One region of the Mesorhizobium sp. AD1-1 genome, then DNA from elsewhere that is predicted to be linked to it. Evidence: predicted binding sites of a transcription regulator. Region 1 holds the regulator's gene; each other region holds the start of a gene.
What was found. The regulator LexA, encoded in region 1, represses DNA repair genes until DNA is damaged. The targets are predictions, from matches to a motif close to TGTTCNNNNTGTGTTCNG.
Positions count from the first base shown of each region.

Region 2: the regulator LexA is predicted to act here: its motif matches at 1,515-1,532, upstream of LB519_RS09875 (PA0069 family radical SAM protein).
Region 3: the regulator LexA is predicted to act here: its motif matches at 1,955-1,972, upstream of LB519_RS09980 (2'-5' RNA ligase family protein).
Region 4: the regulator LexA is predicted to act here: its motif matches at 1,917-1,934, upstream of dinB (DNA polymerase IV).

Region 1 covers NZ_JAIUGP010000003.1:46,146-49,317, forward strand. The annotation lists gene kynU (kynureninase) at 1-1,198, shown strand, start outside; gene lexA (transcriptional repressor LexA) at 1,609-2,349, shown strand; gene LB519_RS06880 (ComEC/Rec2 family competence protein) at 2,343-3,172, opposite strand, start outside.
Region 2 covers NZ_JAIUGP010000004.1:34,239-37,410, reverse strand. The annotation lists gene LB519_RS09880 (ribonuclease HII) at 1-133, opposite strand, end outside; gene LB519_RS09875 (PA0069 family radical SAM protein) at 286-1,440, opposite strand; gene LB519_RS09870 (glycosyltransferase) at 1,590-2,114, shown strand; partial or broken gene LB519_RS09865 (hypothetical protein) at 2,258-3,172, shown strand, end outside.
Region 3 covers NZ_JAIUGP010000004.1:53,575-56,746, forward strand. The annotation lists partial or broken gene LB519_RS09965 (DUF488 domain-containing protein) at 1-239, shown strand, start outside; gene LB519_RS09970 (ArsC family reductase) at 300-650, opposite strand; gene LB519_RS09975 (nuclear transport factor 2 family protein) at 819-1,172, opposite strand; gene LB519_RS09980 (2'-5' RNA ligase family protein) at 1,307-1,912, opposite strand; gene LB519_RS09985 (ABC transporter ATP-binding protein) at 2,090-3,172, opposite strand, start outside; gene LB519_RS09990 (cupin domain-containing protein) at 3,165-3,172, opposite strand, start outside.
Region 4 covers NZ_JAIUGP010000012.1:142,129-145,300, forward strand. The annotation lists gene LB519_RS22060 (2OG-Fe(II) oxygenase) at 1-698, shown strand, start outside; gene LB519_RS22065 (dihydrofolate reductase family protein) at 723-1,322, opposite strand; gene LB519_RS22070 (winged helix-turn-helix transcriptional regulator) at 1,426-1,842, shown strand; gene dinB (DNA polymerase IV) at 1,964-3,172, shown strand, end outside.

The DNA.
Region 1 (3,172 bases):
TCCGCTGCGGGCCATGCGCGACCGTTTCATTCTGCCGGAGGGGGTGATCTATCTCGACGGCAATTCACTGGGGGCAGCATCTCATGCCGTTTTCGGCGAGCTGCAGCAGGCGGCGACGCAGGAATGGGCCCGAGATCTTATCCGAGCCTGGAACACGGCCGGATGGTTCGAGATGCCGATCGAACTCGGTGACCAGCTCGGACGCCTGATAGGAGCCGCGGCCGGCCAGACCGTCGTCTGCGACACGACATCGACCAACATCTACAAGGTGCTGCACGCAGCGATGGAGATGCGGCCCGGCCGGTCAGCCATCGTCGCCGAAGGTGACAGTTTTCCCACCGACCTGTACATCGCCGAAGGCGTGGCCTCGACCCGGGATGGCGTCCTGCTGCGCCTCGCGGGCGTCGACGCGCCGACCATCGAAGAGCTAATCGACGAAAACGTCGCGGTGGTGCTGGTCAACCACGTCAATTACAAATCGGGTGAACTGCGCGACATGGCGGCGCTGACGCGCAGGGCTCATGCGGCCGGAGCGCTGATCGTCTGGGATCTCTGCCACACCGCCGGCGCCCTGCCCGTCGAGCTCGATCAGGCAAATGCCGATTTCGCTGTCGGCTGCACGTACAAGTACCTCAACGGCGGTCCGGGCGCGCCGGCCTTCATCTATGCCGCACAGCGCCACCACGGCGATATCAGCCAGCCGCTCAGCGGCTGGTGGGGCCATGCGCGGCCCTTTGCCTTCGAACGGGGTTATGTTGCCGGCGCCGGCATCCGCCGTTTTCTGTGCGGTACGCAACCGGTCCTGTCGATGCGGGCGCTCAAAGGCGCGCTTGCCATCTGGAGCGACGTCGACATGGCGGCATTGCGAAAGAAGAGCGTCGCGCAGACAGAACTGTTCATCCAGCTCGTCGAAGCCAAGTGCGGCGCCTACGGTCTCGCGCTGGAGACTACCCGCGACGCGACCAGGCGCGGCAGCCAGGTGTCGTTCCTTCACGACCATGGCTATCAAATCATGCGGGCGCTGATCGAGCGCGGGGTGATCGGTGACTTCCGCGCACCGTCGACCATCCGTTTCGGCTTCACGCCGCTCTATGTCAGCTACAAGGATGTGTGGCTGGCGGTTGAGGTTCTGGAAGACATTCTGCGCACGGGTGCATGGAAGGACCAGCGTTTCGCCGTCAAGGAAGCCGTTACCTGACGCACCGATCCCGGCGATCCGCCGTCGCTGCCCTCACTGCCTGGCAAATGACGGAGAGCTGAATTTCCAGCCAAAATGCCCAACTGACGTTGGCGTTTTGGCTCCGTTTCGTTCACGGCCAACGAACGTCCCGAAGGTTGCAATCGCTCCTTGTCGAGGTCGATCGACAGATAATGCCAAGCTTTGGTAGGGGATAAGCCACAGGTCATTAACCATAACAATTTCAATGTGAGCAGGCGCATTGCCGAAGGTGGCGCCCGTCGATCGTAACCCGCTGGCAAGCGCCAAATAATTTCAGCAGCCTTAACAAATTCATTAAACTTTAAACGGTTGCAGAACACAACTGGAACAGATAGTGTTTGTTCTGGGTTTGTTTTTCGATTCTGGTTTCAGGGAACCTGGGGGCCGCCATGCTGACACGCAAGCAACATGAACTGCTGATGTTCATCCATGAACGCCTGAAGGAGAGCGGCATTCCGCCATCCTTCGACGAGATGAAGGAGGCGCTCGACCTTGCCTCCAAATCCGGGATTCATCGGCTGATCACGGCCCTTGAGGAGCGCGGCTTTATCCGCCGGCTGCCCAATCGGGCCCGCGCGCTGGAAGTGCTGCGGCTGCCGGACTCCATCGCGCCAGGCCTCAATGCGGCAAAGAAGTTTTCGCCAAGCGTCATCCAGGGCAGTCTTGGTCAGGGTGGTGCTCTTGGCCGGCAGATCAAGCCGGCGCCTTCGCGGATGCCTTCGCCCGGCAATGACGACGATGCGGTCTCTGCCGTTTCGATCCCGGTCATGGGTCGCATCGCCGCCGGCGTGCCGATCGATGCCATCCAACATCAGACGCATTCGATTTCGGTGCCGCCGGACATGATCATGGGCGGCGCGCACTATGCACTGGAGGTCAAGGGCGATTCGATGATCGAGGCCGGCATCTTCGACGGCGACACCGTTATCATCCGTAACGCCGACACGGCCAGCCCCGGCGAGATCATCGTGGCGCTGGTCGATGAAGAGGAAGCGACGCTGAAGCGGTTCCGCCGCAAGGGCGCCTCGATTGCCCTCGAAGCCGCCAATCCAGCCTATGAGACACGGATTTTCGGGCCGGACAGGGTCAAGGTGCAAGGCAAGCTCGTCGGCCTGATCCGTCGCTACTGAGACGGCTGTGGGTTGACCACTGGCTTCTCGGGTTTCTTGAAGGGTGCCAGCCCCCTCGCCTCGCGAGAGTATCTGCGTTGCGTGTGCCAGGGCCGATATGGGCTGTCCACCGCGAAGCTGATCGTCGCCGGCGTGGTCGCCGATTGGCGATCGAAGAAGACCGCGGCACTGCCTTTGCGAGCCAGTTGCCGCTTGGTGATGACGAGAACCAGCGGGTTGTGACAGGCGTCATAGGCGGTGGCGTCGTTGACGACGATCAGCTCGGCGAAGCCGCAGGCTTTCCAGGTGTCCTTGCGGTCCTCGACATAGGCAATGATCGCACCGGACATGTGCCTGGCCACGCAAACGCCTGAGGAGCAATAGAACGGCGATCCCGGCGGTAGCTCAACGGCATCCGCGACGTCGAATTGCCCATCGCTGTTGTCGAACACTTCCGGAACGACGATGGTTTCCGATGTCAGCGCGCGTTTCCAGTTGTCGACGGTGAATTCGTTCGGCCGTTGCCGGCTGACGGCAAGCTCACCGCCACCGATCGGCAACGCCACCAGCCGGGCGTCTTCCGAGATCAGCACATCGGGCGTGCGCGTATCCGAGACGGTCAGCAAGCCTGCCAACGCGAATGGCAGAGCCGCGAGCCGCAGCCATGTCGTCGCCATCGTCGCGATGACCAGGGCAATGGCCACCAGCAGGACCGACTGCTGCGAAATCAACCCGACCCCATCGACAGGCGAACGCTCGGAGATCCAGCCCGATATGGCGATCATCATCGTCAGGCCCTTGCCCATCAGGTAGAGAGCTGGCCAATCCAATCCGAAAGGCATCA
Region 2 (3,172 bases), on a different contig from region 1:
GGGGGCCGCGGCCTGCCTCGTCCATCCCGGCGACCGGCCACAGGCCCTCCGCCATCGCCTTCGTCTCGAAGGAGAAGTCGGGCTTCTCGATGATCTCAAAGAGAGGCGGAGAATCAGAACGCGCGCGAGCCATGTTGCGGCGAGGTTCGCATCGGCTCCGATTCTCCGCAAGTCCCTCCGGGTCGGGTGGGGCGCCGGACCGGGAGGGCACCGTCTGCAGGCCGGGGCAGGCCGGACGGGATTCTTGGTGCGCGACGGATCAAACCATCGCGACGAATTGTCTCTTCAAAGCAGCGTCAGTTGCACCTGGTCTTTCCCGGCGGCAACGAACTGATCGGTCCGCAGCGTGCGCCGTTCGGCATTGAGACCAAGCCGCTTGGCTGTGATCTCGAAGCGCCGGCCGATCTGCCAGGCATAGGGACCGGCGCCCTTCATGCGCTTGCCCCATTCCGAATCGTAGTCCTTGCCGTCACGCATGGAGCGGACAAGCGACATCACATGGCGGTAACGGTCGGGATAATGGCGCAGCAGCCAGTCCTTGAAGATCGGGCTGACCTCCAGCGGCAGCCGCAGGATCACATAACCCGCCTCGCGCGCGCCGGCCGCACGTGCCGAATCGAGGATGCGTTCCATCTCCGGATCGGTCAGGCCCGGAATGATCGGAGCCACCATGACCGACGCCGGAATGCCGGCATCCGAAAGCTGCCGGATCGCTTCCAGCCGCTTGGTCGGCGTCGACGCGCGCGGCTCCATGGTGCGCGCCAGCATGCGGTCGAGCGTCGTCACCGACAGCGCCACCTTGGCGAGCCCTCGTTCGGCCATGCGCGACAGGATATCGATATCGCGCGTCACCAGGGCGGACTTTGTCACGATGCCGACCGGATGGCCGCGCGCTTCCAGCACTTCGAGGATTTCGCGCATGATCCGGTATTGCTTCTCGATCGGCTGGTAGGGGTCGGTGTTGGTGCCGATGGCGATGGTGCGCGGCTGATAGCTGTCCTTCGAAAGCTCCTTGTCGAGCAAGCGCGCCGCATCAGGTTTGGCGAACAGCTTCGATTCGAAATCCAGACCCGGCGACAGGCCCATGAACGCGTGCGTCGGGCGGGCAAAGCAATAGACGCAGCCATGCTCGCAGCCGCGATAAGGGTTGATGGAACGGTCGAAGGAAATGTCGGGCGATTCGTTGCGGGTGATGATGGTGCGCGGCTTCTCGACCTGCACTTCGGTCTTGAAGGGGGGCAGTTCTTCCAGCGAATTCCAGCCATCGTCGAACACGTGCCGGCTGACTGGCTCGAATCGGCCGGACGGGTTGATGCCGGCCGACCTGCCGCGGTTGCGGTCCGGGCGGACACGCATGCCGCTCTGCTCGACCATCGCATTGGCCATCTCGGCTCTTCCTGCTCCGAAAGCTGCAATGTCGGCGCGCACGATCTGTTCCATTTTCGCCCGCTCCCAGGGACTGTCCGTGTTGTGTCGAATCGCTCTGTTCATGAAATTATTCCTATTTCATCGATGAGAACAAAGCAAGAACTTTCTATGGTGCGATGCAAAACTGGCGCTGTCCGGCGCTTTCCGCTATTCGGCTAAGGATGCTCAGTGTTCTCATCGAAACCCGCAATGACGAGGAGGGCCTCGCCCGCACGCTCGCCTCGCTGATTGGCGGCGCGGTCGAAGGCGTGGTGCGTGAAGTCATCGTCTGCGACACAGGCTCCACCGACCAGACGCATCGTGTGGCCGAGCATGCCGGCTGTCAGTACGTGACCGGCGGTGTCGCTGCCGGCATCCGCCAGGCCAAGGGGGATTGGTTGCTGCTCCTGGAACCGGGCGCGCGGTTGGTGGAGGGCTGGATCGATGAGGTTGTCGCGCATACGGCCAGGCAGACCATGGCCGCACGGTTTTCGCGCACGCGGGCCAGCCGCACGCCATTCCTGGCACGGGTCTTTTCGGGAAACCGCGCCCTGGCCGACGGATTGCTGATCAGCAAGCGTCAGGCGGCGGCCGCGGCCAAGAGTGCCGGCAGTGCTGAGGCCATCGCCCGCGGCCTCGCAATGAAGCGGCTCGACGCCGAGATCTGGATGGCGCCCGCCAAGCAGGAACGCCGCTCCTCGACATGATTTTTTGCAGCTGCTCAGGCCATTGTGCATTGCACAAAATCTGACGCGGGGTTAGCTTCCGTTCAAGCGGGAATTGGGTTTGGGACATGCCGAGTGGCGAGCACCGATGCGGCATCGGTGGTGCTCTCATAGCCGAGGACCCAATGAAGCTTTCAACCCCCGACACATCCGGCGCGGCCAGTCTCGAGGCTATTGCGCGCGACGGCAGTCTGTTGCGACGCATCGCGGTGCGCATTCCGACCTATCTCAAGGACCTGCGCGAAAACCCCGCCTGGCTGCCGATGTTCGTGCTGGCGCGCACAATGCCTGGACGCCGCATGCATTGGCTGGGCGCAAAACGCGCCCGCCCGGTCGCCAATGCCGGGGATACGATGTTTGCCGGTGTCGAACGGGGAGCGGTCGTCGATGCGTTGCGCTCCGACGGGCTGTTCTCAGGCTTGGTCCTGCCGCCTGATATCCATGAAGAGATCGCCGACTTCGCCGGGCGCACGCCTTGCTACGGCAATTTCGACCGCCGTCTCGAATTCATGCCGGGGGAACATGCCGAGGCCGAGAAACGCCTTGGCCGCTCGCTGCTCAGCGGGCATTTTTTCGAGCGCATCCTCGACTGCCCGGCGGCGCTTGCCATCCAGCGCGATCCGCTGCTTCTGGATATTGCCGCGCACTATCTCGGCGGCCAGGCAAAACTGATCACGACGCGCGTCTGGTGGAGTTTTCCAACCGGTGCCGCTTCGGATGCCGACTAGAACCTCGCCTCGCTCGGCAAGTATCATTTCGATCTCGATGATTGGCGCATGCTGAAATTCTTCTTCTACCTCAAGCCGGTCGACGCCGACACCGGTCCGCATGTCTATGTCAGGGGCAGCCACAAGCGCCGCAGCCTCAAGCACCAGCTCACGCTTCTGGTTGGCCACCCCGCGCAACAGGTCCTGGATGTCTATGGCGAGCAGAGCCCGGTGACGCTGACCGGCGAGGCCGGTCTCGGTTTCGTCGAGGACCCTTTTGGCTTCCATATGGGCACCGTGCCGGCACGCACGCCGCGACTGATGATGGAAGTC
Region 3 (3,172 bases), on a different contig from region 1:
TGACGCTGTGGTTGAAGGACATCGCGCCGAGCGACGAGCTGCGAAAGTGGTTCGGACACGAGCCGGCGCGCTGGGCGGAATTTCAGGAGCGGTATCGCGCTGAGCTGGATGGGAATGGCGAAGCGGTGACGCAGTTGCGAGGCCTGCTGGGTAACGGCAAGGTGACGCTGCTCTACGGCGCGCATGACGAGGCGCACAACAATGCGGTGGCGCTGGCGGGGTATCTGCGCGCGGGTTGAGGGCACTCGGAACCTTCGAAAGCCGGCGGGCCACGGAACACCGTGGAACGAGAGGCAGCTCTACTTCCCCACCGCCGCCTCATAGACATCAGCCTTGAACCCGACCATAACCCGGTCGCCTACTTCCAGCACCGGCCGCTTGATCATGGTCGGCTTGGCCAGCATCAGCGCCTTGGCGCTCTTCTCGTCGAGACCCTGCTTTTCCTTGTCCGGCAGCTCGCGGAACGTCGTGCTCGCCTTGTTGAGCAGCTTTTCCCAGCCGACCTTGCCCGCCCAACCATCCAGCCGCTTCGCGTCCAGTCCCTCGGCCCTGAAATCGTGAAACCGGTAGGCTACGTCATGGCCTTCCAGCCAGACGCGCGCCTTCCTGACCGTGTCGCAAGTGGTGATGCCGTACATGGTGATCGTCAAAAGCGTGCTTCCTTGGCTGACTGTCGAATCCGTTCCACAGACTAAACCGCCCTTCCCGATTTGCCAGAGCCGTTGCCATATCTCCGTCTCGCATGGCGGCCAGGACAATGTCCCGGCCGTCTAATTTCCTGGTCCTGCAGCGACGTGAGGCGGAACCCGGGGCCGGCCCTAGTAATAGAAGCGCTCTTCGGTGATCTTGCCGTTTTTGACCGTGTAGAGGCCGACTTCATCCATGGTGACACGCTCGCCGGTAGCCTTGGGCGTTATGTCGAACTTGAAGCGCACCGCGAACTGGTCGCCATTGACATAGGGGCCTTCGACAGAGCCGCCATGGACTTCATTGTTCTCCTGCCACCACTGGCCCTTCTGCCTGAGAGCCTCCTTGCCACGGGAGATGGCCATCGGCCCCTCCATGGCTTCGTAGCTCACGATATCGTCGGAATTGTACTTCTCGGCGGCAGCTTCGTTCTCGCCCTGCTTGAGCAGCTCGGTAAAATCCTTGGCAATTTCCGCGATGGTCATTTGCGTTCCTCCTGTTCAGACGCATTTAGGTAGGGAACAGCCTGCTGGCCTGCCATCGTCGGACCGCGCCGTGCTGACAAGCCATGTCAGGATGATGGATATCGCTCGGAATATGTGACGACGATGTGAGCACATCACATCGCGCTCAGCGGCCAACATTCCGGGAAAACGTACTTCTTCAGTCCGCGCAAGCTGTGCACAAGGACGAACTCTCGTGCAACAAAGCTGATTGGGCCCATAGGCTGTTTGGGGACAAGTTTTCGGTCATATGCAAGCGTCAGATGCGGAACGAAACCATCTGACGCCTTGAGGCCTTCGCGCAGCATTTCGACGCCGAGCTTCCTGCTCAACTCACAAACCGGTCCGTCATCGGCGAGAAGCACGAAAGGGTGTTTGGCTGGCTTGCCCCTAGTCGCCGGTCGGCCGGGAAAGCTACTGGCATAGCGAAAGGTAACCTCGAACGGGGCCATCGCAATGCGCCGTCCCGATCGGGCGGCCGCAAAAAGAATTTTGGACCGTAGCCTTTTGTAATCACCGACATGCTGCAGGCTGACGTGAAAACGCTCCGGTAGCAGTTGGTCGCCGGTTACCCCGCATTGGCCGCATAGCCGATTTTGACAATCGGCAAAGCGCGAATGGTCCTTAGAATGCAAAAACAAACCGAAGAACACGCGCTCGGGCCGTTTAGGCCGCCATGGCGGCTCTGGAAGTCCATAGTCGAATTCGCCTTGCAGATACATACGCACACGCCCGGCAAAGAACGCTCCTGTTTTGCTCCATTCCGGAACAAAACAGGAACACTCTCCTTGAGTCAAGCCTGGAATCTATTCGAGCTCACGCCCAGCAGCCGATGATACCCTCGACCTCGAGGAAATCGTGGATCGCCCAGTTGGCCCCGGTTTTTAGAGTTCGATGAACTAACCTGGCAGCACTGGGCAGTTGGCGCCACGGCGCAGGCTGATATGCGCCACGTCGCCGACCTGGAAGCGAAAACCCTCGGCCTGGCGCGGCGCGTCGATGACGACAGGCGCGCCCTGCCCGAGTTCGGCATGCAGGCGCAGCGTGCGGCCGTGAAAGACGACGCTGTTGACGCGCGCCGGTGCGGTGCCGGGCGCGGCCTCGGTCATCGCCAGCAAATCCTCCGGGCGCACGCCGATGGTGCGGGTAGCGCCCTCGGCAGGTGCCTCGCCGGTTTCGGAAATAGCCTCCAGCGGCAGGGTGCCGGCGGTGAAACGCAAGCGATCGCCATCGCGGCCGACAAACCGTGATTGCAGGAGATTCATGGTGCCGATGAAGCTCGCCACAAACTTCGTGGCAGGCCGGTCATAAAGTGTGGCCGGCGGTGCGATCTGCTCGATGCGGCCCTTGTTCATGACGACGATGCGGTCGGAAATCGACAGCGCTTCGGTCTGGTCGTGGGTGACCATGACGAAGGTGGTGCCAAGCCGCGACTGCAGCCGCTTCAGCTCAACCTGCATCTGTTCGCGCAGATGCGCATCGAGCGCCGACAACGGCTCGTCGAGCAGCAGCACGCGCGGCTCGCAGACGATGGCACGCGCGAGCGCGACGCGTTGGCGCTGGCCGCCAGACAGTTCGGAGACGCGGGCGCCAAGCTTGTCGGCGAGACCGACCATGTCGAGGGCCTCGCCGGTGCGCTTAGCCTGTTCGGCTCCAGACAGTTTGCGCAGCGACAGACCGAAGCCGACATTTTCTGCAACATTCATGTGCGGGAACAGTGCATAGTCCTGGAACACGGTGTTGACCGGCCGGTCGAACGGTCGAAGGGCCGTGATATCGCGACCATCGAGCAACACCTTGCCGCTCGACGGGCTTTCGAAACCGGCGATGACGCGCAGGCTGGTGGTCTTGCCGCAGCCCGACGGCCCGAGCAGCGTGATGAACTCGCCGCTGATAATGTCGAGATCGACAGCGTCGAGCCCAACGATGCCGCCGGGAAAAATCTTCGAGACCGCCTGAAGCCGGACGAGTGGATCAGGCGC
Region 4 (3,172 bases), on a different contig from region 1:
AGACGCGTGTCGCGGGTTACGACTGGCCCGCCCTTGCAGCCGAACTCGACGGTTTCGGCTGCGCGGTGATTGAAAAGCTGCTGTCGCCCGAAGAGTGCCGGCAGATCGCGGGCCTCTATCCCAAAGAAGAGCATTTCCGCAGCCACATCCATATGGCCAGGCATGGCTTCGGCAAGGGCGAGTACCGCTACTTCCGCTATCCCTTGCCCGACCTGCTGGGTGGCCTGCGCAGCGCGCTCTATCCCAGGCTGGCCAAGGTCGCCAACCGGTGGAGCGAGCGGATGGGGCAGGCCATGCGTTATCCCGCGACGCATGCCGCGTTTCTCGATCAGTGTCATGCCGCCGGCCAGACGCGGCCGACGCCGCTGCTGCTGCAATATGTGCCTGGCGACTTCAACTGCCTGCATCAGGATCTCTATGGCGACCTCGCCTTTCCGCTGCAGGTGGCGATCCTGCTCTCCGAGCCGGGCCAGGATTTCACCGGCGGTGAGTTCGCGCTGACCGAGCAGCGGCCGCGCATGCAGAGCCGGGTCGAGGTGGTGCCGCTGCGCCAGGGCGACGCCGTTGTCTTTGCCGTCCACAACCGGCCGGTGCAGGGCACCAAAGGCAATTACCGCGTCAACCTGCGTCATGGCGTCAGCCGGCTGCGCTCAGGCATGCGCCACACGGTCGGGATTATTTTTCACGATGCGAAGTGAGCAGGGAGAAGATGGAGGTCCCCCTCACCCCGCCGGTGCATAGCGACTGACCACCATGCCACAGTCATAGGTCTTCGAGCCGAGCAGCCGCAGGTTTCTAAAACCGCCCTGATCAAAAATCCGGCGGCCCGCACCCAGCACCGCCGGGTTGATGAAAAGCTGAAACTCGTCGACCAGCCCGGCCGCAATCAGCGCCGACGCGAAACCGGCGCCGCCGAACACGGCCATGTCGCCGCCCTCGCCCGCTTTCAGCGCATTGACTTCGCGCGGCAGGTCGCCGCTGGCCACGCTCGTGCGCTCCCAGACCGGCTCCCCGGCCGATTGCTTGAACTTATCACTGAGCACCACCTTGCGGGCGTCGACGATGCGTTGCGCAAAGGCGTAGAACGGATCGTGCGGAAACTTCTTGGCGGCATTGCCCCAATGGGTGAGATAGCCCTCCTGTGCCATCTTGCGGCTGAGCAGGATGGTATCGACGCCTGTGAAGACAGAGTTGAAGTCCTGCTTCAGCTCATCGTCCCAGGCGCTCTCGTCACCCCACTCCCAGAGCTGCCAGGAATGATCCTCGGTGGCGCCGACAAAGCCGTCGACCGACATCTGCATCTGCAGGACCAGCTTTTTCACCATCATTCTCCTCACGGCTATCGCAAAACAGTTTACATTTGGAACTGTTGACGCAAGGCCAAAACGATGTCAATAGTAAAGTGATTTATAAATGGAACCATAGATGGCGACGCGCGAAAAATCCGACTGCCCGATCAACCTGTCGCTCGAACTCATCGGCGACCGCTGGACGCTGCTCATCATCCGCGACATGGTCTTCGCCGGGAAAAAGCACTTTCGCGAATTCCTGCAATCCGACGAAGGCATCTCCTCGCGCACGCTGGCCGAGCGACTGCAAACGCTTCAGGACGAAGGCATCCTCACCAGAAGCGACGACCCGACGCATGGCTTGAGAACGGTCTACCGGCTGACCGAAGCAGGCATCGACCTATTGCCGGTGCTGGCGACGCTCGGCGCCTGGGGCAGCAGGCACCGCAAGGCCGACGAGAGATTGGCCAGGATTGCCAACCAGTTGGCGGCAGGCGGCGAAGCAGCGCTGGAAAAGATGAAAGCGGCGCTGCGAACGGAGCATAGTGTCTAGGCGGTTGCGTTCAAGCCGAACCGGCATGGCTGTTGCCGCACCCAATCGCTCTTCGCTTGACAACCATCCATCTTTGTTCTTTATTTGTTCTATTCTATCAGCAACTGCGGATGTGCGGTCGATGGAAACGACAGCCACCATCCTGCATGCCGATCTCGACGCTTTCTACGCCTCTGTCGAGCAGTTGCTCGATCCGTCGCTGCGCGGCAAGCCGATCGCGGTGGGCGGCGGCGTCGTGCTCGCCGCTTCCTATGAGGCGCGCGCCTTCGGCGTGCGTGGCGGCATGCCGGGGCGCAAGGCGCGCGAACTCTGCCCGCATTTGATCTTCGTCGGCGGCAATTTCAGCCATTACCAGCGGCTGGGCGATGCGGCGATCAAGGTGCTCGACGATTTTACGCCTGTAGTCGAGCGCATTTCCATCGACGAGGCGTTTGCCGACGTCGCCGGCTGCACGCATCTGTTCGGCTCGCCGCAGGAGATCGCGACAACCATCCGCCGCCGCGTGCGGGCCGAACTCGGCCTGCCGATCTCGATCGGCGTGGCGCGCACCAAGCATCTGGCCAAGATCGCCTCGCAGGTCGCCAAACCCGACGGGCTGGTGGTCGTCGAACCCGGCACCGAACTCGCCTTCCTGCATGATCTGCCGGTCGGACTGATGTGGGGCGTCGGCCCGGCGACCAGGGCGCGGCTGGCCGAGATCGGCGTCGAGACCATCGGTCAACTGGCCAGGACGCATCGCGGCGCGCTGACGCGCCTGCTCGGTCCCGCCGCCGGCGAAAAGCTCGCCGCCCTGTCCTGGAACCGCGACCCGCGAAAGCTGGAGACGAAGCGCCGCGCGCATTCGGCCGGCGCCCAATCGGCGCTTGGCCAGAAGCCGGCTGTGGCACGGGTCATCGTGCCGACACTGCTGCATCTGGCCGACCGCGTCGCCAGCCGGCTGCGCGCCAAGGCAAGGCCCGGCCGCACGGTGACGGTACGCGTGCGCTTTGCCGATCTCAGAGCCGTCACCCGCTCGATCACGCTTGACCAGCCGATCTCGGCAACCGCGATGCTGGCCGAGATCGCCGGCGATCTGGTGCGCGGCGTGCTTGCCGACAATCCACAGGAGAAAACGATCTCGCTGCTGGCGATCTCGGTCTCGCATCTTGAGGAAAGCTTCGAGTTGCAGCTCCACCTGCCGCTTGGCCTCGCCGACGAGAGGCGCCGGCCCGGCACGAAGAAGGGCCTAGCACGCTTCGACGCCGACCGCGCCATCGACAAGATCCGCGAGCGCTTCGGCAAACAGGCGGTCGGCTACGGCACCGTGGCACTGGAGGCGGCGCGCTCGGTT